Regions from separate parts of the Leptolyngbya sp. GB1-A1 genome, predicted to be linked through region 1. Evidence: riboswitches for the same ligand, from Rfam matches in the RefSeq annotation. Region 1 holds a riboswitch; the other holds the start of a gene.
The links. A riboswitch is a leader RNA that binds a small molecule or an ion and turns the genes downstream of it on or off. The one in region 1 is predicted to bind cyclic di-AMP.
Positions count from the first base shown of each region.

Region 2: it holds a riboswitch for cyclic di-AMP, as region 1 does, so the genes downstream of both, ntrB (nitrate ABC transporter permease) here and NDI45_RS00645 (ArsB/NhaD family transporter) in region 1, are expected to answer to the same signal.

Region 1 is NZ_JAMPLI010000001.1:137,730-152,629, reverse strand. It holds gene NDI45_RS00660 (hypothetical protein) at 1-92, opposite strand, end outside; gene cobM (precorrin-4 C(11)-methyltransferase) at 312-1,169, opposite strand; gene lgt (prolipoprotein diacylglyceryl transferase) at 1,466-2,362, opposite strand; cyclic di-AMP (ydaO/yuaA leader) riboswitch at 2,671-2,858, shown strand; gene NDI45_RS00645 (ArsB/NhaD family transporter) at 2,974-4,311, shown strand; gene NDI45_RS00640 (DUF2993 domain-containing protein) at 4,419-5,258, opposite strand; gene NDI45_RS00635 (DUF4912 domain-containing protein) at 5,850-7,373, shown strand; partial or broken gene NDI45_RS00630 (transposase) at 7,505-8,317, opposite strand; gene NDI45_RS00625 (GIY-YIG nuclease family protein) at 8,582-9,118, opposite strand; gene menA (2-carboxy-1,4-naphthoquinone phytyltransferase) at 9,164-10,021, opposite strand; gene NDI45_RS00615 (alkene reductase) at 10,401-11,501, opposite strand; gene NDI45_RS00610 (metalloregulator ArsR/SmtB family transcription factor) at 11,898-12,215, shown strand; gene hemF (oxygen-dependent coproporphyrinogen oxidase) at 12,581-13,627, shown strand; gene NDI45_RS00600 (circadian clock protein LdpA) at 14,311-14,900, shown strand, end outside.
Region 2 is NZ_JAMPLI010000016.1:20,688-35,587, reverse strand. It holds gene NDI45_RS16210 (M48 family metallopeptidase) at 1-686, shown strand, start outside; tRNA gene NDI45_RS16205 (tRNA-Leu) at 665-749, shown strand; gene argF (ornithine carbamoyltransferase) at 1,072-1,998, opposite strand; gene NDI45_RS16195 (Hsp20/alpha crystallin family protein) at 2,545-3,063, shown strand; cyclic di-AMP (ydaO/yuaA leader) riboswitch at 3,585-3,723, shown strand; gene ntrB (nitrate ABC transporter permease) at 3,847-4,701, shown strand; gene NDI45_RS16185 (ABC transporter substrate-binding protein) at 4,961-6,430, shown strand; gene NDI45_RS16180 (nitrate ABC transporter ATP-binding protein) at 6,469-7,308, shown strand; gene NDI45_RS16175 (universal stress protein) at 7,537-8,307, shown strand; gene NDI45_RS16170 (aldo/keto reductase) at 8,451-9,410, opposite strand; gene NDI45_RS16165 (NUDIX domain-containing protein) at 9,534-9,980, opposite strand; gene NDI45_RS16160 (hypothetical protein) at 10,291-10,425, shown strand; gene NDI45_RS16155 (DedA family protein) at 10,549-11,124, shown strand; gene NDI45_RS16150 (hypothetical protein) at 11,196-11,480, opposite strand; gene mug (G/U mismatch-specific DNA glycosylase) at 11,847-12,455, shown strand; gene NDI45_RS16140 (amylo-alpha-1,6-glucosidase) at 12,389-14,446, opposite strand; gene NDI45_RS16135 (peroxiredoxin) at 14,871-14,900, shown strand, end outside.

The sequences.
Region 1 (14,900 bases):
AGCAATGCTTTGTGAAGTGCCAGCAGCTTTTTCCTAACCGTACGGAGCTGCTGCATTTTTGCATTTGCATCTGAAGATGAGTCTGAAGGCATTGTGCCTGCTCCTAAGCAAACGATCGTGTCCGCTCAGCCTGGAACCATCCCTGGAAAGTGTTCAACGTCCTGCGTTGCCTCCTAAATCCTCCAGTGCGAGGGGGCAGTTCGGGACATCGCCGTGACTTTCCCAGTCGTGACTTCCCAAAGTTCTCTGGGCTGTTCTTGTTCTATTCGTTCCATTGTACCGGGACAAAACTGCACGGGATAGTTAACCCATTAGCGGGGACGAAACAAATGAGTATGCTCTGGGTTGTAGAGGCGCGATCGATAGGAATTCTGCTCGTTTGGGTCTGGGGCATCGTGAAGCAGTTTCCCCTCTGGGGTAATCGATCGCAGTGCCGGACTGATGACGTACATCGTGGTACGAATCAGGTCTTTTTGCTCGGTTAGGTCTGCCATTTCTGCCAGGGGGGCAATCCAGATCTGCTCGTCTGACCAGCCCAGGCGAAAGCAAACCGCAACGGGTGTATCGGGCGGATAGTGCTGCATCAGTTTTTCCTGCGCCTCGCGCACATGGCGGGCACTGAGGTAAAGGCACAAGCTCGCCTGATGCGCGGCAAGCGAGGAGAGTTCTTCGGCGGCGGGAACCTGGGTGCGTCCGCTAATTCGCGTCAGGATGATGGTCTGCACCAGCCCGGGCACGGTGAGTTCGACCTTGAGTTTGGCGGCGGCAAGCTGAAACGCACTGATTCCTGGAATCACCTCAAACGGAATCTCGGCAGCGACAAGTGCCTGCATCTGCTCATGCACCGCTCCGTACAAGCTCGGATCACCCGAGTGTAAGCGCACAACGGATTTACCCGATCGCACCCGATCCACCATAACGGGCAAAATCTCTTCCAGAGTTTTGTTTGCTGTCCGAATCACTTCCGCGTCAGAATGCACCATTTGCAGCATCGCAGTCGGCACAAGCGAATCGGCAAACAGAATGACCTCTGCCTGACGCAGCAGCCGATATGCCTTCAGGGTCAAAAGCTCTGGGTCGCCGGGTCCCGCCCCCACAATGTACACTGCCGGGGCAATAGTAGACTGATCTTCAGCGGGTATTGATCGATGTTCAAATTCAGTCGTCATGGTTGATTCGGCTCTATGAAATCACACAAAAGTTAAATTTGTCGCACAGCACTGCGTCGTTCCTGTAAAAACTTTGAGAAAGCAAGAACTTCTGTAAAAACTAGATAAATCTCATCCGTAAATTCCCCCATTTGACCGTTCATCGGTAAAAGTAGGGTATAGATGCACCCTGATTCAAGCCCTGGAAATTGCTCTAGGGCTTTTCTGTTTTACGAAAGTGCTTTGGTAGATCCTCAGGCAGGTGCTGTGGATAAGCGGTTTGGGTGAGGTTTACTACGAAAGAAATCAAAATCAATTTATACCTGGCTTTTGTCCGAATCCTGAGCGTTTGCTCGCGCTGCTTCGTTTACTTCTGCGATCGACACGACATCCGGCAAAGATCGGTTGAGCGGATAGAGCCATAGTAAGCCGATCGCCCCGATCGCAATTCCAACTAGACTCACAACCTGAGCGATTCGCAGTGGACCGAGCATCAGGCTATCCATCCGCAGTCCTTCAATCCAGAAACGTCCCAGGCTGTAGCATACCAGATAGGTGAGAAAGAGGGTTCCCAGCTTCAGCGAAGACTTACCGCGCAGCCCCCGGAAAAACAGCACCATCAAAATTGCGAACACCCCCAAATTCCACAGCGATTCGTAGAGAAATGTGGGATGGAAATACTCAAACTGCGTATAGCCGGGAGGACGCTGCGCCGGAGGAATAAACAATTTCCAGGGCACATTCGTGGGTCTGCCAAATGCCTCAGAGTTAAAGAAATTGCCCCATCGCCCGATCGCCTGTCCCAAAATCAGAGACGGAGCCACCAGATCGGCAAGCTGCCAGAAGGGAACTTTGTTCAGTTTCGCAAAAATTAGCGTGGCGATCATGCCACCCAAAATCGCGCCGTGAATCGCAATGCCCCCATGCCAGATTGCAATCAGCTCTGAGGGATTGCTGGCGTATTTGTCCCATTCAAACGCCACATAGTAGATCCGTGCCGCCGGAATCGCTGCCACCACCAGCCAAATCGCCAGATCGCTCATTAAATCTGGATTGACACCGCGTTTTTTTGCCAAATAGGTCGATAACGTCACCCCGATCAGCACGGCTGAGGCAATCAGCAATCCATACCAGCGGATCGGCAGGGGTCCGATCATAGGTCCGGGAGACGTAAACACAGCGAGCCACAAATTTAATTGCCAGTTCAATTGCATAGTGCCTCAAGCGAAAAAAGCAATTCCCTTGATTGTATCGGCTGATTGTATCGACTTCAGGAAAGGGGATTTGGGCAGGCATCAAGTCTGCAAATCGCAAAACGGTACGATCGCTGCCAAATCTGCATTCAAACCAAGAATGGTATGATGCCCGGAAAACCAGTGCTACGATTGAGCCAATCCTGGTGATTTCGTATCAAATCCGCTTGAATTGCTGAATTCAGTAAGGAATAAAGGAGCTTTTTCCCGACCCGAAGGCGAAACCTCCGATCGGCAATTTATCGGATTTCCCTAATTTCAAATCGCTGGAATCAAGTCAGCCTAATTCGACCGCCTTCATTCGATCGGCGCAATCGAAACGGAGGAATCAATTTTTGGGACGTATTTGCGGTCAGGATAATGCCTGGGTTTTAGCTTAGCGTTGAGTCTCGATTGCAAAAGGGCATTTCCCAGCCTTAGCCCGTCAACTAACTCCGTCGGCAAAGGGAGAAGACTGAGCAGAGACAGCATTTTTGTGACATTTCCGGGATGAATTTTTGGAATGAGTGATTGCAAAGATCTGGCTCCTCAGCTTCCCAAGTCTGTATCGTCTTATCGGAGAAGCGGGGAAGATGGAAAACTGGCAGGCATGGGTCGCAGGAGCAGCGTTTCTGGGCGTGATCCTGTTTGTAATGACCGAATGGATTCACCTTACAGTTGCAGCTTTTTTGGGCGCGCTGTTGCTGGTGTTTACCAACGTCATGACGCTGACTGAGGCGATCGACTACGTGGGCGGCAGCTATCCGACGCTGGCACTGTTTTTTGGCGTAATGGTGCTGGTGCGTGCCTTTGAACCCACCAAAATTTTCGACTACCTGGCGACCCAGATAGTCATCCTGGCAAAGGGGCAGGGAAAGCGGCTGCTAATTGGCATTATTGCGATTACCACGCCGATTTGTGCCGTGCTGCCGAATGCAACCACCGTTATGCTTCTGGCTCCGCTGATTCCGCCGATGGCACAGGAAGTAGGCGTTGACTTTGTGCCGCTGCTGATTTTGATGGTGTTTGTGGCAAATAGTGCCGGGCTGCTGACGCTGGTGGGCGATCCGGCAACGTTTATTGTAGGGGATGCAGTCAATATCAGCTTTCTGGATTACCTCACACAGCTCAGTCTGGGCGGCGCGGCGGCGATCGTCACCCTGCTGATCATGACCCCGTTCCTGTTTTCCCCTATCTGGCATAAGCAGCTAACCGACCTGGAACACTTGCCCCACCCCAAAATCAATCATCCCCGTGTTTTGGCGCTCGGCGGAATCATTGTGGTTGCGGTACTCGTGTTTTTTGTGGCAGGCGAATTGCTGCCAATTCCCGTTTCTCCGGCTGCGTCTGCTCTGCTCGGTGCTGCCCTGGCTCTCCTGCTGGCACACCAAAGCAAAATCGACACCGTTCACAATATTCTGCGCGATGTTGACTGGAGTACGCTGCTGTTTTTTATGAGCATCTTTGTCCTGATTGGCGGACTCGAAAAAACAGGCATTATTGGAAATTTATCAGGACTTCTTGCCGTCATCCTCGGTCAAAATATCTTGCTGGGTTCCCTGGCATTGCTCCTGTTTGTGGGTCTTATTTCCAGCGTCGTGCCCAATATTCCCCTGGTCGTGGCAATGGTTCCTCTGCTGAAGCAGTATGTCGTTAACGTGGGGCTGGTGAGCGCAGAAGTGCTAACTCCCGACTTTAACGGGCAGTTTCCCACTGAAGTCCTGCCCCTGTTTTACGCAATGATGTACGGTGCAACGCTGGGCGGTAACGGAACGCTCGTTGGTGCATCGTCTAACATTGTGGCGGCAGGAATTGCAGAACAGCACGGCAAGCGTATTCCGTTCCAAACTTTTCTGCGATACGGGATTCCGGTCATGCTGATGCAGTTGTTGACGGCGGCGATCTATATGGTGGGGAGGTTTTTTCTTTAGTTAGTGAACCGGAGTTGATAAGCGGGAGTTAGTAAGCGGGGGAGCCGAGGGGATGAGGAAATGAGGGGTGAGCTGGCAGGTTTACTGCACCCGATCGCGATAACTTCTTACGCTGGTACTACATTAACCCTCCCCCGGCACACCAGCCTTTCCGCTTCCAAAAGGAGTTCCTGAATCTCGACTTCCTGACCGAGATCAATCGCAAACCGATGGAGATGGGGCAGTGGAGTTCCCTGGGTTGCGGTGAGCGTGGGCAGCAGTTCGGGACGATCAAGGCAAAGCTGGCTGCCGTTGAATTGCGTAATTCCGGTTCGCAGCAAAAAGGGGAGGCGAGGCAAAGCAGTTCCTTGTTGGAGCGAATCGATCGCAGGTTCTCGGACGGGGGAATTATTCATTGCACTTGCCAAAATGCCGCCAAGGATAAGCTGCTGATTGCCGAGTTCAATTTGGGGCTGAGTGATGTGAATCGTACCTGTTCCAATTGCAGCAGTGAGTTCCGGGGGCAAGAGGTGGCGCGTTTCGGGCTGAAATAGAGCGGTCATTAAGTCGGATAGCGCAGTTGCCAGCAGGGGAGCCTGAAGCGAAGCGGTGAGATCGCGCTGGTGGAGCGTCAGATTACCAAAGACCGGGACGACTTCGAGCAATTGGAGGGGTTTGCCGCGAAGAACCTGCCCAAAATTGACGCGAATATTTTCGCCTGTCAGCGCAACCTGACTCAGATGGAGCCCTTGATAAACTGCCTGCCGTGCAGCGATCGACACTTTTGGCACATAGCCTGAGAGGAGTTGTCGATCGCCTCCTTCAAGCTGAAATTGCAGATCTGCGACAGACTCAACCTGTGATCGCAGCCACAGCCGAACTGCCGGAGCCAGAACGCTGCTAATCAGCCGACTTTGCCGAGAATCGGGTTGGGGTGCAGGTTCCTGAGTGGGGCGATCGGTAGACATGATGGTGTGTAAAAAATGAACAGGTCTTAGAGTCAGCCTTAGCATGGCCAATATGCCTTAGCCATTGTGACAGTCTAGACGGCTTGTGCAAATAGAGAGTTGCCGACAAGCAAAAGCACTGCGTACCCTACAACACCTATTCAGGCGATCGACTGCTAAGCAACGGCAGACGATTGGGGTGAGCATCTCCTCTAAGCAGATAGGGATTCCCAGCACTCTGGAAGGACAACTTTCTTACATTCCGTTTTTCAGGGCTTCTAGCGTAACTCACAGTTGGCTCGCAATGTCATGAAACCTTGATATTGCCGATCCCACAACCCGATCCCAAACGGGCATTTGTCAGAAAATCATGACATTATTGCTGTTCCGATCGCTGAGTTTCCGTTGATCTCACTAGAATCAGGCTTTGAACTACTTGATTCTTAGGCTGATTTTCTGCAAGATAGGGACACATTGATCCCCTGCGATCCCAAAGACTGATGGGTTTGATATTGGATTGAACTCCCAGCTTTATTCAGTCGTTTCTGTTCTCTTTCTCAGCTTTGAATCAAGGCACTCATGCTCAAACGATAGACATCTGGAGGTCTGACCATGTCAACAGAACGTCCGCCGATCGAAGAAATGACCCTCCGGCAGCTCCGCCGAATTGCGAGCGAGTTGGGCATCTCGCGTTATAGCCGCATGAGAAAAGACCAGTTGCTTAGCTCAATCCAGGAAATTCAGCGGGCGCGGTTTGTTTCCAGTTCAACTCGTTCTTTAGAAGCACAGGCAGAAGTGGAAGCAGCGAAATTTGATGTTGGGCTTGATGTAGAGCAAACTGAACAAATTGAGGCAGCCTTAGCTCTTGCCGTTGTAGATGAGGGATTGCCTGAGTTGCCAGATGGCTATAGCGAAACCCGCATCATGCTGCTGCCCCGTGACCCGCAATGGGCTTATGCCTACTGGGATATTCCTAAGGCTCGAAAAGAAGAACTGCGCCAGCAGGGGGGCGTGCGTTTGGCACTGCGGTTTTATGACGTGACTGATATCAATGTTGAAATTCAGCGTCCGCACAGCTTACAGCAATATGAATGCGACGAACTGGCGCGGGAGTGGTACTTGCCAATTCCGGTAAGCGATCGAGATTACGTGGTGGAAATTGGCTACGTGGCGTTTGACGGTCGCTGGCTGATGCTGGCGCGATCGGCTCCGGTGCGAATTCCGCCTGTTTATCCCTCAGACTGGATCGATGACCAGTTCATCACTGTTGTTTGGGAAGATGACCTGCGCGGCAAGACGGTGAAGGAGCTTCCTCATCCGACCCGACAGTTGGCAAGTGTGGCAAGCGTTGCTAGTCCTGTTTACGATCGCGTGTTTGAAATGGCGCAGTCTGCCGAGACGCAGCGCGTTGCAGGGTCTGTATTTGGTTCGATGCAGCAGGTTCCCGAAGAGGCAATCAGCTCCTATGTTTTCCCATCGGGGGTAGGCAAGTGGGCAGTGCCAACGGCTTCCGGGATGGGAATGTCGGGCGCAGGCATGATGGGCAGCACAGCTTACACCACCTCTGGCATGGGAATGTCCGGCGTGGGCATGGGTGCGGCTAGAAGGTCGGGCGCGGGAATGTCTGGGGTAGGCATGATGGGCAGCACAGCTTACACCACCTCCGGCATGGGTATGATGTCTGGCGTGGGCATGAGTGCGGCTGGAATGTCGGGCGCGGGAATGTACACAACTTCGGGGATGGGCATGTCCGGGGTAGAAATGTACACAACTTCGGGGATGGGCATGTCCGGGGCAGGAATGTATACCATGTCGGGCATGGGCATGTCGGGAGCAGGGCTTTCACCGTCGATGCGTCCGCGTCAGTTCTGGCTGATTGCCGATGCTGAACTGATTGTGTATGGCGCAACTGAACCCGATGCTACCGTAACGATCGGCGGTCGTCCAATTCAGCTCAATCCAGACGGCACATTCCGTTTCCAGATGTCTTTCCAGGACGGCATGATTCACTTCCCGATCATGGCAGTTGCCGCCGACGGTGAGCAAACGCGATCGGTTCACCTGGAATTTACGCGCACCACGCCCGAACGCAATACAAATACTAAGGAAGAAGCGATCGTCGAGTGGTTGCCATAGTTAAAAATCTCGGTTTGATTTCCCCGAACTTCCTCTAACGCTGTCAAAATGGCAGTGCTTCAAACAAAGCTTGATCCTTCATCTTAGATGGAGGATTTTTTATTGCATTGCAGAACGTGCCTTTTTGTTATTTATCCCTCTTTGGTAATTTGGAAGTAGCGCGTTTTGCGCCGCGCACCGAAGATGATTTCGCGGATGTGACGGCGCTCGGTGGGATGTCCAACCTGCGCCTGATCGTATGCTCGCCAACGGTTGTAGCGCACTCGCTGTCCCGGTCCGACAAGCACACCATGATTCGAGCGAAGGGCAACAATGTAAGACCATCCGAACTGCTCGATGGTATTGATCACATCCCCACTTTCGCCATACAAACTGTCCGCTAAAACTAGCTCTACCTCGAAGCCCAATGCTTTGACTTCTTGTAGAATTTCAATGGCAAGTTGCGGTTTGGTTTTGTACGAGTCATCGGGTTCGAGCCGGGATTTGGGCTTGAAGCTCTTGAGCAACAATGGGTAGGTGAGTTTGTCCACCACTGCCTAAGCATTAACTGAAACAATGCCATTGGACAAACGTCCAATGTTGCCAATGTATTGCTTGGCAACGTAGTCAGTTGCTTGCCCCTTTTTGACATCACCCGTCTCATCGAGGCACAACCCGATGCGGCGTTCTCCAACGGTGTGTGCAATCAGGCTCAGGCGAACTGCCCTCAGTTGCTCAACGCTCCAGACACCACCGCGCAGGAAATGATGGAGACTTTGAGCGTTTTGAAGACCAACGAGTTGAGCAATCGCAGGTAGGGTTTTACGCGCTAGTCCACTCAACAGGCCCACGTGCAAAAACTTGAACTGCTCAAAACTCCTGACATCCTCAAACAGGTGGCGGTAGGCTTGACAGTATTCATTGATGAAGCCCACAGTGGCAACTGGTTCTCGTTGCTCAATCATGCTCAGCAACCTAACGTTCAGCCCCTTTAACCTAATTTACCTATGCGCAGAGTGACAGAAGAGGGATAAGCATAAGTTTTCCGACTCGGTTTTCAGGTTGTGGGTTTTCGGGTTGTGTAAGTGTCTCGATTTCAAGTGTCTCGATTTCACTTTTTCGGCTCAAAGTCCCTTATTTATGATTTATGAGGGATTAGGGGGGGCGGTTTGGGCAGCATTCAGCATTTCTCAAACCCCCTTTTAACTGAAACAGGTTAAACAAAATTTCTAATTTTTCAAACTCAAAAGCCCTTCTTCTTTCAGTTTCGGATCAAAGCGAACCGCCATCTTCACGCCGCGCTGTTCTAGCTGGGTCAGCACTTCAGCTTCGACGCGACGGGCAATCTGCTTCAGGAGTTTTGTTTTTCCGAGGTCATCGATCGCGGCAAAGGCAGCCTGTTCCTCAGCAGTCATTTGTTCTTTTGCATCGATCGCCTGGCTCCAGAGCGGTTCTTCCGCAGCATTTCCCGGTGGGACAGTGCCGTTTTCGCTGATCCAGGCGGTGCGAATGTCTTCCAGCAACGTGCGGCTAGGTCGTTCGATCGTCTGCACCTTCAGCCAGTAACATTTTTGCGGCTGACGAACGAGATGCTGCCGGAGGCTCAGTGTCACATCTCGCGAGTAGCCAATATACTGCAGGGTTTTCGCCTGATCGAAAATCGCGTAGACACCAATCCCAAAGGGGCGATCGATGAGCTGTCCTTCGTCGTCCAGGTAAGGAAGGTATTCAAGGTCGGTGAGAAAAGGAAGCGTGGGGTGGGGCATGAGGAGATGGGGAGATGAGAGGTGAGGAGATGGGGGAATGAGGGATTAGCCGATCGCAAAGCCCAGGCAGAGCAGAATGCCGCTCCAGAAGTGCAGCGAGACGGCGATGAATTTGCAGTTGTTGACCCGATCGGGCTGATTGTGGTTTTTTCCGACGTGGCTACAGAGGCGATACGCGGTCGGTAGACTGGCAAAAATGGCGATCGTCCATACAGGAAAGATGCTTAGCCCCACACCCAGCAGCGTTAGTGCATAAAGGCTCCCGCAGACCCAGGGCAGCAGTTCAGCCGATTGCTGTGTGCCTAGGCGGACAATAGGCGATCGTTTTCCGGCTGCCAGATCGTCGGCAACCTGATGAAAGTGAGAGCAAAACAGAATCAAGCTGGTGCTGATACCGAGAATGACAGAGGCTGCGAGGCTTGTGACAGACCACGTTTGAGTTTGGCTGTAGTAGGCAGCAGCAACGGCAAGCGGACCAAAGCTGAAGAAGCAAAGAATTTCGCCCAGTCCCTGATAGCCCAACCGGAAAGGCGGACCCTGATAGGTATACCCCAGCCCGCAGCACAGCAGAATAATTCCCAAAATTGTAAAGTCGCGCTGGGTCCAGGCGATCGACACGATGCCCAGAATCCCAAGCGTCAGCAGCAGGTTGCCGATCCAGAAAATCAGCGTTTTATTTCCTGTCAAATTCACCAGCGAGTGATGCTTGTTGCGATCAATTCCGGTTTCAGCATCAAAGACATCATTGCTGACGTTTTCCCAGGCAAGGATCAAGATCGCGGAAACCACAAAGGTGAGAAAAATGGGGAGGTTAAAGGTTTGGCTTTCCGCATAGGCAACGGCACTTCCCAGAGCGATCGGCATGATTGCCACGCTATACATCGGCGGTTTAATCGCAGCCATCCACAGCTTTTTTTGACCCGCATTCGCTTGGGTACTCGCTTGGGAAGAATTAATCGGGGAAGAAAAGGATTTAACGAGCTTAATTGTCATGGAGGTTTCTAAACTGCGTGACCCAGACCAGAAGGAAACGTCTACAGGAGCTTTTTACAAGGACTGTTTATAAGTTGCCTGATTAAGTTGCCATTTACTAAGTTGCCATGAACCCTGTCCCCATGCGCCTTCAGGCGTTTGCAGTGGTAATGATTCTTTACGTCGTGTGATAGTTCTCAATATGAAAAAATCTTCCGGATGTATTGTGAAATACCGGAAGACTGTAGTGGTAGATGCACCCTGATTAATATCCCTGGCTTTGGCTGGGGATTTTTTGTTTCTACGTAAGCTAGGCGATTTGCCGCTCCAGTGCAGGGTAGTCAGTGTAGCCTTTGCCGTCACCGCCGTAGAACGTGTTGCGATCGTAGGGGTTCAATTCGGCATTCAGCTCAAACCGTTTGGGCAAGTCGGGATTCGAGATAAACCATCTGCCGTAGGCGATCAGATCTGCGTCGTCTGCCTCCAGCACCGCATTTCCCGTTTCGCGGTTGTAGCCTCCGGCACTGATAATCTTGCCCTGATAAATCGGACGGAAGAAATGTGCGCCTAGGTCTTTCGTTTTGTCGCGCACTTCGGGGTTATCCCAGCGCGGCTCGACCAGATGCAAATACGCCAGATTGAAGCGATTCAGTTCCTTCACCACGTAGCCAAAGAGGGCTGCCGGATTGGAGTCGTGCATATCGTTAAAGGTTCCGGTGGGCGACAGGCGCAGACCCACGCGATTGCTGCCCCATACGCTAACGATCGCTTCCAAAACTTCCATTAAAAAACGGGCACGATTTTCGATCGATCCACCATATTCATCGGTGCGATGATTGCTGCCGTCCTGAAGAAACTGATCGATTAGATATCCGTTTGCCCCGTGGACTTCAACGCCATCAAAGCCTGCTTCAAGGGCATTTTTAGCCGCTTGTCGATAATCCTCCACAATGCCAGGAATCTCAGATAGCTCCAGGGCGCGAGGCATAACAAAGGGCTGCTCCCCGGTGTAGGTGGATGCCATGCCTTGAGGGGCGATCGCGCTGGGGGCAACGGGCAGTTCACCGTTGGGCTGAAGTGACGGGTGAGAAATCCGCCCGACATGCCAAAGCTGAAGAAAAATGTGTCCGCCCTTCTCATGCACTGCCTGAGTCACTTGCTTCCAGCCTTCGATCTGTTTGGCGGAGTAAATTCCGGGTGTTGCCGGATAGCCCATTCCCTGCGGCGAGATTTGCGACGCTTCAGTTACAATCAACCCGGCAGAGGCACGCTGGGCGTAGTAGGTGGCGTTAAGTTCAACCGGCACGTCGCCTGCACTAGCTCGATTGCGTGTCAGGGGAGCCATGACCAGACGGTTTGGCAGTTCGTAGGGTCCGAGTTGAATGGGAGTGAGGAGTTTGAGAGTAGACATAGGAGTAGGTAGGTAGGTGGATGAGTAGGTAAGCAGAAGTAGTTAAATAACCATTTGAGTTTTACTGTAACGCGATCGATTTGTTAGGTCAAGTGGTTACTTGAGTATTTAATTAGTAGGGTAGAACCATCTAGAATGGAATCACATCCTAAGAAGATACTTTAAAGCTGCAAACGGCGACCCGAACCGCCCCGCCCCCTAAATCCCCCAGCTTGAGGAACTTTGAACCGGAATAGAGTTTGAAGTCCCGATCGTTCGGGAGACTTTGACCTGAAACCCGGATCAAAAGTCTCTTCTTTGTAGGGGGTTGGGGGTGAATGCAGCCCATTGCATACTTCTAAAACAGCCTCTTAGAAATTCTTGTAGCGATTCCTGTGGAGTAAGGGTAAGACCTCAATGGACACTGAACAACGGGCGAAGATATTTGCAGCGTTAGGCGATCCGACCCGACTGCGAATTGTGGAGCGGCTCACTATGACCGAAGGGGAACTGAGCGGCTCAGAAATTGCGGCTCAGCTTGAGATTAGCCTTGCACTGTTTTGCCACCATTCCAAAACGTTGAGCGAGGCGGGACTCCTGCAAACTCGCAAAGAAGGGCAAACCAAGTTTCACGCCATTAATCGATCGCTGCTGAAAGAGTGCTTTATTAGCCTGTTTAACTGCCCGGTACTCAGCGAGAGCATCCATGCAAAAGCTTCGTTAACAGCAAAGTAAGCAACGCGAGTAATATCAAAGGCGAAATGCAAGAAAACTTTCTTTCCTGCTAGCTTTCACACCCGTTCTGTCCTGGTTGAATGCTTCTTTCGCTTCATAACCAAATAGATATAAAGATTTGTCACTCCTCTTAGATCCGGTTGTCCTCCTTCCCCTAAAGTACAGAAGCGAACAGGATGGAAACGATCGGAAAGCGAAGCATGAAATTTCTCAGTAAACCAGGCTAAAAAACGGGCTAGGCTAAACAGAGAGCCTCAAGATAAGACAATTGAAACAATAATACAATTGACAAAGCTTGTCTGCCGCTCTGTTTCCGTATCGTTCCAATGAATTTGACCAAGAGAGATTGAAGCGTTTAAAGAGCTATGGTGAAATCTTCTGTACCCCCCACTTCAGCAGCAAACTCTGGAACTACGCCACCGGCTGACTCTAAAGCGCGAGTCAGTGCCTTTATGAAGCAGATTCAAGACCAGATTTGCCAGCGTCTTCAAGAACTCGACGGCCAGGCTCAATTTCAGCAAGATAGCTGGGAGCGCGAAGAAGGCGGCGGCGGTCGATCGCGAGTGATCAAAAACGGGGGAATCTTTGAGCAGGGCGGCGTCAACTTCTCTGAGGTTTGGGGTAAGGATCTGCCGCCGTCGATTCTGGTTCAGCGTCCCGAAGCCGCCGGACACGGTTTCTATGCCACGGGCACTTCGATGGTGCTGCATCCCCGGAATCCCTATATCCCGACGGTTCACCTCAACTATCGCTACTTCGAGGCGGGTCCGGTATGGTGGTTTGGCGGCGGCATCGACCTCACGCCCTACTATCCGTTTGTGGAAGATGTGAAGCATTTTCACCAGACGCTGAAAGCAGCGTGCGATCGTCACCACAGCGAATACTATCCAACCTTTAAGCAGTGGTGCGATGAATACTTTTATCTGAAGCACCGTGGGGAAACACGCGGGGTCGGCGGCATTTTCTTTGACTATCAGGATGCTCGCGACACGCTGTATCACGGTCCTGATAAGAAGGGTCTAGCCGCTCAATACAGTGACTCGATCGGCAACATTCATCAGCGCAACTGGGAAGAAATTTTTGCCTTTGTGCAGGACTGCGGCAATGCCTTTCTGCCTGCCTACGAGCCGATCGTCGAACGTCGCAAAGATACGGAATATGGCGATCGAGAGCGCGATTTCCAGCTTTATCGGCGCGGTCGCTATGTAGAATTTAATCTGGTTTACGATCGGGGCACAATCTTCGGTCTGCAAACCAACGGACGTACCGAGTCAATCTTGATGTCGCTGCCGCCCCTGGTACGCTGGGAATATGGCTATCAGCCTGAATCCGGCACAAGAGAAGCACAGCTCTACGAAATTTTTCTTAAGCCGCAAGACTGGCTTAACTGGGAAGGAGATGTAATTCAGTAGTCGCGTCAACCTCGCATTTTGTAGCGCGTTGATTCCAAAACAAAACGTGCTCTGGCTGTTGCTGAACTCAGACGATCGTTCTGAATGACGGCAACAGCTTTTTTTCATGTCCTTTGATCGAACCTCCTAAGCCGTTGCTGCTGAATTTGAAATCAGGAATAATCGGCTCTCTTAGTTCCAGGCAAATAAAAACTTAAACTCCCTAGCCTTGGGGGATCTAGGCAACAATGCAGATGCGAAATTCATAACACTTCTATCCTCAATGCTTGCGAAAATCACCCTGACAGGTACTACAGAGCCGATCGCCCATCAACTAACCTGAATGTAGTATGCAAGCTGCAAATGTAGTATAATAATGGCTGTGCTGGCATACATTCACCTCAATCAGGAAAAGCCATCATGCTGAAATTTATTGCTGCAATTGAACTGAGGCAGCTTCAGTCTGAAGCAACCCAAAGAATGCTCGATCGCGTTTGTGAACCTTGTTAACGAGCGATTCCATAGATTGTTTTTGAGGGGCTTAAATGATTCGAGTCCCCCTTGGCGGAAATCTTTCTAAAGATGAACGAATGCGTAAAAAATATTGCTTTCGCAGTTCACACTACACATCAAAGCAAAAGAGTTGTAGTAGACTGCTGACAAATGATCCTGTCATTTTGTCTATAACCTTTTAGTATGTAAGGGTGACCGATTTGCACCGTCCCCTACGTTCACTGAGGCAAGGCAACTGGTTCAAATTAATTTGCGGAGCCAGTTATCAGCATCTTCCTGCCGTTCGGACATTAGCCCTCGCCTACGCGCTTGCTGGAGCCGACTGTATTGATGTCGCCGCCGACCCAGCCGTGATTCATGCCGCTCAATCTGCCCTGGAATCGGCGATGAGCCTGCAAAAATCCGCTCAGCAGCGTGGTTTTTTAATCGAGGGTTTACCCTGGCTGATGGTCAGCCTCAACGACGGCGAAGACCCGCACTTTCGTAAAGCTGAGTTTGACCCTGCCTGCTGTCCGCCTGATTGCACCCGCCCCTGTGAAACGGTTTGTCCGGCACAGGCGATCGTGTTTAGTCGAGGAACCGATCGAGGGCTGGATGGCGAATCGGCGGGCGTGATTGACGACCAGTGCTACGGCTGCGGTCGCTGTGTACCGATTTGTCCCTTTGACCGAATTTCGACTCGTTCCTATGTGTTTTCTCCAGCGGCAGTTGCCCCTCTGGTGTTATCTGGTGTAGATGCGGTTGAAATTCATACGCAAGTTGGGCGATTGGCAGACTTCAA
Region 2 (14,900 bases), on a different contig from region 1:
ATCAGCAGTTGCCTCATTTACATCAGCTGCTGCTGGAAGCCTGCAAAATTCTTGACCTGGAACCGCCTCAGCTTTATGTGCGGCAGCATCCGGTTCCCAATGCCTACACTTTTGCAATGCGAGGCAAACAGCCGTTTATTGTGCTGCATACATCGCTGATTGATATGCTCACATCCGAAGAAACCCAGGCAGTGATCGCTCACGAATTGGGGCATCTCAAGTGCGAACACAGTGTTTATATGACCCTAGTGAATGTGCTGGTGCTGGCTGCCGGACAGGTTCCCTCCTGGGGTGCGGTGCTGGCACAGAGTTTGCAGACTCAGTTAATGGAATGGGTGCGCTGTGCAGAATTTACCTGTGATCGCGCTGCGTTGCTGGTTGCTCAAGAGCCGCGTGTGGTTGCCTCGGTGCTCATGAAACTAAGTGGCGGTTCGCCTACGCTTGCCTCTCAGCTCAATCTGGATGCATTTTTAGCACAGGCGCGATCGTATGACACCATGACCACCGATGATGTGGGCAAGCTGCTGCGCCAGATGCAAACCACGCCGCTAAGCCATCCCCTCCCGGTACTTAGAGCTAGAGAAGTCGATCGTTGGGCAAGCAGCCAGGAATACGCAGGGATTCTCCAGAAGCGATCGATGCGCTATAATGATGAAGCTGAAAAGGGCGGATGGCGAAACTGGTAGACGCACCACACTCAAAATGTGGCGAGGTAACCCCTCATGGGAGTTCGATTCTCCCTCTGCCCATAGACTTAAGTAAATTACTAAAATTAAATTAGTAAAGAAGTGAATTAGTAAAGCTGAATTACTCAAGCAAGATTAAATTCGAGGAGGGTTCGGATCATGGCTCAACGGTTGAAGCGATGGGAATCTCCCCGCAAGCAGGGCAGAAACGATAAAGGAAAAGGCGGCAGTGCCCGACAGCGACAGCTCCGCAAACAAACTCAAATGCTGCGGAAGAAACTGAAGGACGGCAACCCATCTAATCAAAATTCAAACCGATCGGGGGAAGGGACACTATCTCTTCCCTCTTTTTTTATTCAATTCCCTCTCTTTCAATCCACTTTGTTCACTCCACGCCCAACACACTTACCAGCAATGCCTTTTGAGCATGCAGCCGATTTTCTGCCTCGTCCCAGACCCGCGATTGGTTGCCTTCGATCACGCCGTTTGTAATCTCCTCGCCGCGATGTGCCGGAAGACAGTGCAGCACGATCGCCTTTGAGTCGGCTTTATTCATCAGGTCTTCATTCACCTGGTAGGGCATAAAAACGGGAATGCGGCTGTCTGCCAGATCTTCCTGTCCCATACTCGCCCAAACATCGGTGTAAACAATTTGTGCGCCCTGAACGGCGGCTTGCGCGTCCTGAGTGAGGGTCACTTCGGTTCGATCGCCTGCGATCGCTTTTGCCTGCTCCAGAACTCCGGCGTTTGGTTCAAAGCCAGCAGGAGCAGCAACCCGAACGTTCATACCGCTTAAGGCACAGCCCAACATCAGGGAGTTTGCCATGTTGTTGCCATCGCCGACATAGGCAAGCGTTAAACCGTCGAGCTGTCCAAATTCTTCTTTGATGGTCTGCAAGTCGGCTAACACCTGACAGGGATGCTCCAGATCGGTGAGAGCATTAATCACGGGAATTTTGGCATAGCGGGCAAAGGTTTCAAGCTCCTGCTGCTCGTAGGTGCGAATCGCCAGCACATCCAGATAGCGATCGAGCACTCGCGCTGTATCTTCCACGGGTTCTCCCCGGCTCACCTGGGTGACGTTGACGTTGAGATCCAGTACTTGCCCGCCGATTTGATACATAGCCGCCGAGAAGCTAACTCTGGTGCGTGTCGAAGCTTTGGTAAACAGCAGACCCAGAATCTTTTCGCAGCGCGGGTTGAGCTTCTTTGCTTTCAAGTCGATCGCCAGATCCAGCAAATCCCGCAGTTCTGCCACACTTAAATCCGCCATGCTTAGTAGATCCCGCCCATTTAATGTCGCTACGCTCATTTCTGAAGCTTGATAGTAGGGGTTTCTTGAATTCCGGAAACTAAAACCCTACCAGATTTTCTGCGATCGTGCAGTGTTCAATTCAACTCCTGAGCAATTCTCGTTTTGTCTCAGGAACTTTTTCCTTCTACCGCCTGGGGGCTTGGCTCGGCAAACTGAATTCGAGCATCAGCAAAGAGGGAGCCGTTCTTATCCCGCTCGCCTGAATAAATCTCCAAAAGAAATCGAATCGGATTACAAGTGTTGGCACAGCCGCTGGCAGGCTCAGGCTTTGTCCGTTTACTCAAGCAACTTACTCAAGTAACGACTGAAATTTGAAGTACTTTGCCATACCTTCAAGCTAGCAAACCGCTTTGTTACCTCTCAACTCGACTTAAGCTTCAAAAACTGTTTGCGTACAATGCGCTTACTTATTCACTCGATCGTCTTTTTTCGGGAAACTTCACCATTCCTGTACAGTTCTCCTCACTGTCTCCGGGTTGAGGTGCAAGACATAATCAAAACATGAGGATTAAACGTTTCAATTACCCCACACAAGATAGAGCGATGTTAGTGAGATATTGGAATCCTTGGCGCGAAATGGAAACGCTCCGCCGTCAAATGGATCGAGTGTTTGATGAGATTGCAGTACCGAGCGAATATAGCTGGGCTCCGGCGATCGAACTACATGATAGCGGTGAAACATTTACGCTGAAAGCTCAACTTCCCGGCATGGATGTGAAAGATATCAACGTTGAAGTGAGCCGTGAAGCAGTTGCTCTCTCCGGTGAGTATCGCAGTGAGCAGCAGGGCGAAACCAACGGCATTATGAAGTCCGAGTTTCGCTACGGTAAATTCCGCCGCATTGTGCCGCTTCCGGTTACTGTGCAGAACGATCAGGTTCAAGCCGAATACAAAGATGGCATCTTGACCCTGACGCTGCCCAAAGTCGTCGAAGTTCGCAACAAAGTGGTGAAGCTGAATCTGACAGACTTGGCTCAGCCTACGATCGAGCCGACGACCGAACCCGCGACAGTAGCCGTCACCGGATCGAATGAGGCACAGGCTACCGAAGCCAACAGCTAAGAGCTTGAGCGGTTTTGAGCCGCCTCTGGAGTAAGCGACACGCAAATTAGACAAATTAGATTTGAGTTAAACAGATAGCGCAATAAGCAGGAGGTCGATCGCCTCTTGCTTTTTTGTATTTTTGTATTGGTACACCATTTTTGTATTGGTACACCAATGGTTTAATAAACCAATTTTTATCTATCCTCGATGCATCAATTTTCTGCATCAAATCATAATTTCTGCATCAAATCCTAAAGCTAAAGCTGATATTACTCCTGCTAAACCTGCCTTGACATTCATATTTACTGCACTCACCTGCACTCACCGTTCTTCAACCAACTTTATTGAAATTATTTACAGCGTTTATTTCTGCGTTCGACTTAGAGACGCAACGTTTGTAATCAAAAATTCGCAAAATCGATCGCCTACCTTCGGCTGAATAAGCAAACACAATGGTGAAAGCAATTCGATTGCTTTAGCAGTAGAGAGATTGACGGACGCAATGGGTGATGTTAGTATGGATGCACTTCAAATTAATCTCAAACAGTCAGCTTAATTCAGTCTCACCCTAACCAAAGAAGACTGAAGCGGAGGAACCAATATTGGGGCGTATCGCAAGAAGGACACCTCTCAGTCCTAGCCCGTCAGCTAACTCCGTCGGCATTGAGGGGAGACTGAAGCTTTTGGCAATTTGTCTTTGGATAACCGTCTTTGGGCAACCGTGCTAAAGCTCGTCAGTATCCTTGACTGTTGGACAGTGGTTCCGTTGTTCTGTCCACCTTCAACCCTGAGGAGTTCAGGATGGTTGTACAATTTGTGGGTTCGATCGCCGTTGCCGGACAAGCAGCCTGGAGGCGTGTGCAGCCAGTCGTGCTACAAGAAACTGTGCTGCTGCCTGCGTTGGGATTTGCAGGTCTGATTTTGCTGTGGTGGATAATTGCCCTGTTTAACAGCGACCTGATGCCCACCCCGCCAGAGGCACTTCAGGCAAACATGGACTATTTGCTGCATCCGTTTTATCGTCGTGGTCCTGGCGATTTGGGAATTGGTTGGCTGTTGATGGCAAGTTTGCGGCGCGTTTTGATTGGCTTTAGCCTAGGCGCACTGGTTGCAATTCCCGCCGGATTTCTGATTGGGATGTCGCGTCAGGCAATGCTGGCACTCAATCCGATTATTCAAATCCTGAAGCCCGTTTCGCCTCTGGCCTGGCTGCCGATCGCCTTGGCAATTTTTAACCTGGCAGACCCTTCTGCGATTTTCGTCATCTTCATTACGTCGCTCTGGTCAACGATTATTAACACTGCACTTGGCGTATCCAGCGTCTCCAAAGATTATCTGGATGTGGCGAGAGTCCTGGAAATGCCTCAGTGGAGACGAGTTATCAAAATTATTCTGCCTGCCAGTCTGCCCTATATCTTCACCGGGCTGCGCATTAGCCTGGGCATTGCATGGCTGGTGATCGTCGCAGTCGAGATGCTGACCGGAGGTGTAGGCATTGGCTTCTTTGTCTGGGATGAGTGGAGCCGCTTGAACCTTAGCTCGGTCTTCCTGGCGGTGGTTGTAATTGGGCTAACCGGGCTGATTCTGGACTTTATCGTGGTCAAAATTCAGCAGTTTGTCACTCGTCGTCGTTTTCGATCGCAGTCGGCAGCCTAATCAAGTGGGGAATCCGGGGGTGAGGGGTAAGTGAGCAGGGGATAAAATCTCTCGATCGCCCTTGCGTCAGAGCTTCCTAATCTACTTCATCAGCTTTGCGTCAATCATTTCCACAGTCTCTCTACCGTCTGTTGAATCAGGTTGAGCAGCAAGACGCTCCCCATTTATAGAACGAACCGCAAAACCCGCTCCTCACCTCCCCATTCTCTCATCCCTCCGACTTTCCATCCTTTATCCACTCCCCACTCCCCAAACCAATATGAACCACGATCGTCTCAATCGACGTGACTTCTTAAAAGGATTCGGAGCTTCGGTCGCTGCAACGACGCTGGCTTCCTGTGCGGTAAGTGCGAATAGGGCGCCGCAAGGACTGCCGCAAATGGCGGCTGAAGTAGAACCGATCATCGATCCCCAAACGCTGGAAAAACCGAATTTAACGATTGGCTATGTGCCTGTCAATGACTGCGCTCCCTTTGCGATTGCCTGGGAAAAAGGCTTCTTTCGCAAATATGGCTTGAACGTGAAGCTTAGCCGCGAAGCAAGCTGGGCAACCTCACGAGATGGCGTAATTTTTGGTCGGCTGGATGCGTCACCCGTGGTTTCAGGAGCCGTGACCAATGCCCGAATTGGCGCAGAAGGTGCGCGCCATGCCCCGATGTGTGCCGCAATGACCATCCACCGCCATGGCAATGCAATGACCATGAATCGTGCCATGTGGGAATCGGGGATTCGCCCCTGGCATGAGTACAAGGGTGATTTGGAGGCATTCGGGCGGGATTTCCGTCGCTATTTTGAAGGTCTGCCCTCGGATCAGCGAATTTGGGCAGTGGTTCTCAGTTCGGCGATTTATGAATATTTCATTCGCTATGTCTCGGCTGCCGCAGGCGTTGATCCGTTGAGCGAATTTCGCGTGATTATTGTGCCGCCGCCCCAAATGGTAACGAATATGCGAATTGGTGCAATGCAGGCATACATGGTGGCAGAACCCTGGAACACTCGCGCAATTCGGGGGAATGAAGGAATTGGCTTCACCTTTGCTCAAGGAAAGGAAGTCTGGCGCGGACATCCCGATCGCCTGCTAGCAGTGATGGAGCCTTTTATTAATGAAAATCCCAAGACGTATCGATCGCTGGTGAAAGCCATGATCGAAGCCTGCCAGTATTGCAGCAAGCCGGAGAATCGCGCCGAAGTTGCAAAGATTATCACCGGGCGATCGTTCACCGGAGCCAGACCGAAAACCTGCAAAACCCCGCCCCTGATCACGCCGGACAATCTGCCTTCACTGCCCGAATGTGCAACCAAGTTTACGGGTCCAGGCATTATTGGCGAATATAACTATGGCGGGTTTGATAGCAAAGACCGGACGATTGCTGCCGCCGATACCACCATTTTTTACGACTTCCCAACCGACCTCCCCACACCCGCCAACGCCCATTCCACCTTCTTGTGGCGATCGCAAAGTCTCTGGCTGATGACGCAAGCCGCCCGCTGGGGACAGATTCGCGAAATTCCGGCAAACGCAGACGAACTGACGAAAAAAGCCTGGCGATCAGACCTCTACCGCGAAATCGCTGCCGAAATGGGCATTAACTGCCCCAGCGAAGACTACAAAGTAGAACCCGCTACTGTCTTTATCGACCAGAAAGGATTTGATCCCAGCGATCCGGTCGGCTACCTGAAAAGCTTTGAAATTCGAGCCGATCGCCCCAAACCCTTCTATTTATCCTAGCTGACCCCTTACTCACCCCCTCACACCCGGAGAACCTCATGATCAAACCGCTTACCTTCCCCGCCACCGATCGCCTGCGTGACCCAGCCGAGTTTCTTAGGATTGAGAATGTAACCAAAGCTTATCCTGCCGCCGGAGGTGGCCAGACCGTGATTCTGGATGGCATCAATCTGACGATCGGCGCAGATGAATACATCTCAGTCATCGGGCATTCGGGCTGCGGCAAATCGACCCTGCTGAAGATTGTGGCAGGTCTAGAACAGGCAACCTCTGGTTCTGTTTGGCTCGAAGGGCGCGAAGTGCGTAAACCCGGAGCGGAGCGCATGATGGTATTTCAGCAATACTCGCTGCTGCCCTGGCTCACGGTGCGAGAAAACGTTCGGCTGGCAGTGGATGAAGTGTTGAGGAACCTCTCTTCAGCAGAAAAGCGGGAAATTGTCAACGAACATCTGGCAATGGTGAATCTGACCCCTGCGGCAGAAAAATATCCTGATGAGCTTTCGGGCGGCATGAAACAGCGAGTGGGGATTGCTCGCGCTTTAGCGATTCGTCCCAAGGTGCTGCTGATGGATGAACCCTTTGGCGCGCTCGATGCGCTGACACGGGGCAAGCTCCAGCGGCAAGTCCTGGATATCTGGGAAAACCACCGTCAGGCGGTCATGATGATTACTCACGATGTGGATGAGGCGTTGTATATGTCCGATCGAATTATCTTAATGACGAATGGACCTGCTGCCCAAATTGGCGAAATTTTGGAAGTTCCCTTTGCCCATCCACGGCAGCCGAAGGAGCTGCGAGAACTGCCTGAATACTACGAACTGCGGAACCACGCGCTCAACTTCCTCGATCGTCATTTCGGACACGATGACCAACTTTAATCTTTGTTAAATTAAGCCCGTTCTATTCCTAAAGAGGACTGTGTAGGGCAAATAGGAAGCTTTACACTGCAATTGATCCCTCTAATGTTTCTGTTGATTTCTGTCTGTTTTTCATTGATCCCAAAGCTTGTTTCCCTTAGGAAACTGTAAAGCGATCGCTTAAATTTCACGCTGACCCGTCTACCGCTTTTAGCTTCCATTTCCTCACTTGCTCCTCCAACACCGACTATGAGAATTCAACCGATGCTGCTGCGCCTGCAAAGCGCGCTTGGACAAGACAACCTCAGTGAGCAAATGCTTTTGTATCCGGGTGTCGCGCCGATGCAGAATTCTTTTGCTGAGATGCCAAGCAGTTCTGCCAAGGGAGCAATTGACGCTGCTGAGGCAACTTCGGAGTCGATCGACGAAACGACCAATATTGTCATCAGCTACAATGGCTCTCCGAATAGCCAAACTGCTCTCGATTTTGCCTTCTGGATTGCTCATCAAACGAAACTCGCAACCAACAAATCTGTTACCGTTCACGTCGTCTATGTGCTGGATAGCTGCAACTCGCTCCAGTTAACTTGCGCTGCCGCTCCTGATCTGAACGGACTCCGATCGCAGTCTCTTCAAAAAGCGCAGGTTGGCGGTCTCCCCTCGATTCAGAAGCAAACTGCAACGGCAGTTCAATCCAAACCCCGATCGCAGGCAGCAGCCGTCTATCAACCCAGAACGATTCAAACCCAGTCAGCTCGATCGCTAACCGATTCCCTCGAAACTGCCGATCGCATCCTGTGGCAGGCTCGCTGTCTAGCTGATGAATGGCGTGGTTCTCTAGAGGCACATTTGCGCTTTGGGGCAGTGGCGATCGAGCTGCGTCAGGTAGTGGAGGCTGTAAAGGCAGATGTGCTGATGGTAGGCTGTACGACCGGAGAACATTCCCTGATCCAGCAGTTGCTCACCCCAGCGTTTCCCTGCCCGATCCTGGGCATTCCGCACGAGCTAGAAAAGCAGTAGGAAATTAGCGGGGCGTTGCTCAATCGAAGGATAAATGGTTGAGTTGAACATGGCTGGGCAGCCCCCTAAATCTCCCAATTTTGGAGGGCTTTGAGCGTGTAAAGGTCATACACAGAATCCTTGCCGCGACCTACGAACGAAGCCTAAAGAAATCGCTGCTGGTGCGGGCGAGTTGCCTGATCGATGCGATCAATTTCTTCTTGCGTGAGGCTCCAGCCCAGTGCGCCTGCATTCTGTTGGGCCTGGCTCCCATTCTTTGCACCTGGAATTGGGACAACGTTACCCTGAGCAATCAGCCAGTTCAGCGAAACTTGGGCGGGAGTGCGATCGTATTTTTCGCCGATTTGCTTTAGCAACATTATCACCGGAGCCAATTTTTCCACGCCACCTCTGCTGAAGCGAGGGTCTAGCTTGCGCGCGCCCGTCGGGTCTTGATAATTTTCAGGAGTGTATTTTCCGGTAAGCAAACCCTGCGCCAAGGGGCTGTAAGCCAGAATCGTGATGCCCAGCTCTTTTGCTGCTGCCATAACGCCGTTGTGCTCGATCTGACGCGCCAGCAGCGAATACTGCATTTGATTCACCGCTAAAGGAACACCGCGCTTTGCCAGTAGCTCGTGCGCCTGTCGCATCTGATCCGCCGAATAGTTGCTCACGCCGATCGCCTTAATTCTGCCGCGTTGTACTTCGTCAGCCAGTGCCTCCATCAAGGTGGGCTGTCCCATGAAAAAGTCAAAGGGCTGGTGAACTTGATACAGCTCTACAGTGTTACGCTGGAGCCGCTTCAAACTTGCAGTCAGCGCATCAGCAACAGCACTTTTTCCAAACCGCCAGGGCAGCGGGAAGTACTTCGTTGCAATGTAGACAGGCTGATTGGTTTGCTGCATAAACTGTCCCAGCAGCGTTTCTGACTTGCCCAATCCGTAGATTTCTGCGGTATCAAAAAAATTAACGCCTGACTCTAGAGCGGTCTTGAATGCCTGCTCGACTGAACTTGCATCGTAATCTTTGCCGTAAGTCCAAAACAGGTTGTCGCCCCATTGCCAGGTGCCGATTCCCAGAGGCTTGATTGTCAAACCGCTAGAGCCGATCGAGAGGATATCCATTGCTTGCTTTATAAAACTTTACAATTACTTCATAGTGTAGCCCAGATACTCAGGATCAGGCGTAAGCCGATCGAGATAACTGCATCAACCGTCAGCAGCAGAAATCAGTATCAGGAGCCACTCTTAGGAATCAGGCGACTTCTCTTTTAACTGCTTCAGTATCAGGTAGCGATCGATAATGGCGCGGGTTGCTTCTGACATTCGCACTTGGTCGCCAAGCTGGTAGAACCGCAGTTCGCGAATCTCGTGGGTTGGCTGCGGCGTTCCCTGCGCTTCAACGAGAAATACTTTATGCTCATCGCGCACCCAGCCCGACTTACGCCAGCGAATGTGTCCGGTGTAGCTAAAGAGATATTGCATTGAAATTGTTTTGAGGGTTGTTTCTTCTTGCAGTTCCCGAATCGTTGCCGCCTTGCGCGATTCTCCTTTTTCGGCAGCTCCTCCAGGTAATAAAAATCGTCCGCTCTTGCCCGCCACGAGCAGCACACCCTGAGGCGTATCAACGATCGCAGTACCTCTACGCCGTTTACGGACGGTTTTTTTCAGCAGTTTTAAAGGGGTGGTTTGCACAAACTAATTGATGAGAGAGTGAAGGGTCAAAAGACAGTTTTGGGTGAAGAAGCAAAGATACTAATGGTTTGAGAACTTGATTGAAAATGCAAATCGCTTCGTTCACGATTCATTCAGTGCATGATTTGATTAACTCACTGAAACCCCTCCATTTTTTTGATTTGCTCCACTCTTCTTTTATAATAACGAACCCTATCCGAAGGCTGGTTTAGATCTTGTCTCAGTCTGTCCTGAGAAACGGCAAATTCTAGAAAGAACACTAGTCGTCGGGTAGGCACTGATTGAGGCTCTGCTTGTTACGCTACCTAAAGTGACCGATCGTCGAATCGGTATGCAGCAATACAGCTTAAACTTAAAGCTGCAACGCAGCATCAACGGGCGATCGCCTGAACGGAGAGCGGTTTTGAGCGAACAGCTTTCAGCCCATCTTAGTATCCGTGTTTAGAATTATGCGATTACGCTTTGGGGAACTGCGAAGCGATCGAAATTGCATCGAACAATACTAAAACTCAGCTTGAAACTCTCAGCTCCCGATTACGTCAAGGACAGGAAAACTTAAACATCAGCTATGCAAACTGGCTATCTCGGAATTGTGATTTTAATGGTGGTTTCCCCCGTTCCACCTGAAGTGTTTATGCCGCTTGCAGGCTTTATGGCAGCGCAGGGAAAACTGCATTTTGTTTATGTTGTCTTGTCCGGGGTCGTGGGCTTTTTGCTGAGCATTTTCCCCTGGTACATTGGCGGTCGCATTTTGGGAAAGCAAGGCTGGCGCAAGCTGATCGATCGGCAGCCGAAATGGCTCACGATTTCTCCGGCAAAGCTGCAAAAAGCAAATCGCTGGTTCCGTCGCTATGGGGGGCAGGCGTTGCTCATTTCCCTGCTGCTGCCCGGACTTCGCAATATCATGGCAGTTCCCGCTGGGATTAGCGGAATGTCTACGCTAAAGTTTCTGCTGTATACGAGCTGCGGCGCGGTAGGCTGGCTATCGCTGTTGACCTATACCGGGTATGTGCTGGGCGACCGATACGAGCTAATCAACACTTACTTCAGCTCAACCACTACCCTCTTTTTGATGAGTGTGGGAGCCATTGCACTCTGCATTTTGGGCGTTCGATTTTTCCTGCGACGGAAAGCGATCCTGTAGTTCCCAATTCACAATCGTTAAGCAACGGACAAGGATTTGTGATTTCAAATTAATTGTGGAGTGATTGCAGGCTAACGATTTTGGTGATAACTCGGTGAACGAGACGGAGCCAGATCGGTATCAAAGGTTTTATCCAGCAGATCAATTAGTTTGATAATTGCGATCGACGTAATAACTCCCAGCACCAACCCGCCAATTAGCAAACGCAGAACCATTTTTTTGGCTTGCGCGATCGACTCTTCTGCACTAATTCGACCTTTGAGTTGCAAAACCTTTTCTTCCGGCGGTAAGGGTTCGGGCGGAATCGGCTGATTGGGATGCGCCCTAATGAGAGTTCTGTGAAACTGTCGCTGCACTGATTTTTACACTACGATCGAGCAAGTTTTTAGTTTGTCATTCGTCATTTCCCACTCGTGTTTATAAATTAGTGTTTACGAATTGATGAATAACATTTCCCTTGTTTCTGGTTAAATCGTGTCCTGCTCCTGGGGAGCGCAAATTCATTAATTTGTCTTCTCCATAAGGTGTATTAGGGAGTACGCGTAGCTCATCGATTGGGAGGCTCAGGGTTAATGCGTTACGCTGTATCAAACGATCCTACAGAGTCAACCGATCCTACAGAATGCGCTCCTGAGCAGCGTAGCAATTAGCATCAATCGATCGTAATCCGCAGTTTAATCTTGCAGCGAAATCTTCATCATCTACCGCATGGCAATTACAGCATGACAATGCAGCGCCCAATTAAGCCCACCAAAGTTAAGCCCACCAAAGCCGATATCCAGGCTGCCTACAATTCCACCGTATCCGATATTATTGACCATCATTTGAGCGTTCTGTTTTGCGGCATCAATCCCAGCCTTTACAGTGCTGTGGTGGGGCATCACTTTGCGCGTCCTGGCAATCGCTTCTGGAAAACGCTGCATCAGGCAGGTTTTACCGATCGCCTCTTTTCCCCAGATGAAGATCGGGATTTGCTGAAACTGGGCTACGGCATTACCAACTTGGTCGATCGTGCAACGGCACGGGCAGATGAAGTCGCAGCCGCAGAATTTGTCGCAGCGCAGCAGGCTCTAGCCGAAAAGCTGCACACCTACCGTCCGCGCTGTCTAGCGGTGTTGGGTGTGAGTGCCTATCGCTTAGCCTTTCAGCAGCCCAAGGCAAAAATGGGGCAGCAGCCTGAACACTGGCACGGGGCGATGGTCTGGATTTTGCCGAATCCAAGTGGCTTAAACGCCCACTATCAGCTTCAGGACTTAGCCGAGGCTTATCGATCGCTGCGGCTGGCAATCTCCTCCCAATGCCTCAACAACTCCGCCACCGACCAGGCTTGAGCGATCGCCCCACGTGGCAAATGCGGCGGGTCGCCGTCAAACACTTCAGAAATAAACCCCAAGCCTGCCTGCTGCTGAAAATGTTGCCATAACGGTTCTGGATCAAACGGAACAGCTTGACCCGGATAAAATCGCTGCCAGCCGCGCACAAACGCCCCAATGAGCCAGCTCCAGACCGTTCCCTGATGGTATGCCCGATCGCGCTGCCAGATGCCACCTTCGTATTTGCCTTCATAGCGGGGGTCTGCGGGGTCGAGCGATCGTAAGCCGTAGGGGGTCAAAAGCCGATCGCAGGCGGTTTGCATCACGGCTTGCCCGATCGCTGCATGAAAAGCGCAATGGCTGAGGGAAAGGGCGATCACTGCATTCGGGCGGATACTGGAATCGGGATAGTCGTCCGGCGAGATGCCATCAAATAGATAATTCTGCGCCGGATTCCAGAACTTTTGCAGCGATGCTTTCACTTGCTCTGCCTGTTGGCTGTAGCGGCGTGCCTGGTTTGCCAGCGTTCCCTGATCCAGATCAGACGCCGAATCGAACTTCTGAAGCTGCTCTGCCCATTTTGATGCCCAGCACAGCGCGGAATACCACAGAGCATTCACTTCGATCGGCTTACCCCGTCTTGGCGTCACAGGCTGATCGGCAACCAGAGCATCCATCCAGGTCAGGGCAATATTGGGCGCATCCCACGTCACCAGATTGTCTGAGGCATCGATGCGAATGTTGTGCAGCGTTCCTACCGTCAGTCCCTTATAAATCTTGCCGACCGTGGGGTACTGCTCTATTAGAAATGCCCAATCCTGCGTTGCTTCTAGATATTGCCCCAAGGCTTCAATCCACCACAACCCCACATCCATATTGGTGTAGGACAGTGCGTCTTCGTCAGCAAACCGATTGGGAATCAAACCTCGATCGCAGTAGTCGCTGCAAGTCCGCAGCAAATCCTTTGCTAATTCATGACGTTGAGGCGTAAGTGCGATTCCTGGCAGGGCAATCAGCGTATCGCGCCCCCATTCGTTAAACCAGGGGTAGCCCGCGATCAGGGTAGGACGATTTTTGACTGCTTGATATACGATGAAGCGATCGCTCGCCTGAAGGAGCTGGGACGGCACGGTTCGCTTTTGATTGTGCGATCGATTCTGAGATAGTGCAAATACGGTCTTTAATCGCTCCTTCTCGGCAGCAATGGTTTGATCAAACGTGGTTTCATCTAGCGTTGCTCGTCCCTGATAGCGATCGAAGTCTCGCACTCTTGCCTCGATCGTCACGGATGCTCCAGATTGAAGCGGAACCGTCAGCACTCCAGGACTGTAGAGATCTTCCTGATCGGCGAGTCCTCGTTTCGTTTCTTCTGGATAGCGATAGCCCCAGTACCATATTCCATCAGCCTGATAAGTGCCCGTTGTCCAGGAAAGCTGCCAGGAAATTCCGGTTCGGGTCGGCGTTTTGGCTTGCAGTAAGAGCCGATTTGACTCGACAAGCTGAGCAAACTCCAGCTCAGGCTGCTGTTGCTGCTGATAGTGCAGCCCCCGATCGGCAATCAAGGGACGCAGGGAAAGCAGGGCAGGCTGATTGCCTTCATAGCGATAGTGAATCAGCGTTCGGGTTTTGAGTCTAGGCGGCTCATCGTTTTGGGGAGACAGCACTCCGTAGGGCATCACCAGGCGACGCTGAAGCTGCCAGTGCTCCTGTCCCCAAATCCAGGCGGGAACCGGATCAACCGTGAACGATCGCAGTAGCCGATCGCCCTGCGGAGAAATCGCGCCGCTAATCCAGAAATTCACGCCGAGCTGCAATCGCTGTCCGCCAATTTCGATCGCTGCATCAATCCGCGACAGCAGTAGCGTTCGCCGACCGGGAGGCTCCAGAGCCGCCATTAGCCAGCCATGATAAGTGCGGGTATGGGCATCGCAGACTGTTCCGCAAGCAAAGCTACCGATGCCGTTGGTGAGCAGCCACTCGCGGGTATCTCGCTCATCGATTCGATCCAATCCGGTCTCCTTAGGATAGTGGGTATTTCTATCCTACGTGGAGAAGTTTAAAGGTGAGGCAGGGAGTGAGTAGGTCTAGGAATGGATAAGGAGATGAGGAGTGCATAAGGGAAACTGCTTTGGGGCGGGATACTCAAAATCGTTATGAGTATGATATAGTCGTAACAGATTGTAATGACGCTCGAGCGCAGGCTTGAATCTCTGAAGCTTTTTGTAAAAGTTTTGATCAAAGATTCTCTGTCTTTCCCGTCATTTGAATTGTGGCCCAAGTCCACCTAACCCTAAGTCACCTGAATTATCCTGAAATCGCTCTGCACCGAGTGACCTGAACAAATTTTAGGACACGGTTCGGTGAAGAGTTCATCGGGTTCATGTTCGTTAGACGCACTGAGACGCATTAAGACGCATTTAAGGAGAGTAATTCATGACCTTGACCTACAGCATGGAAGGATGC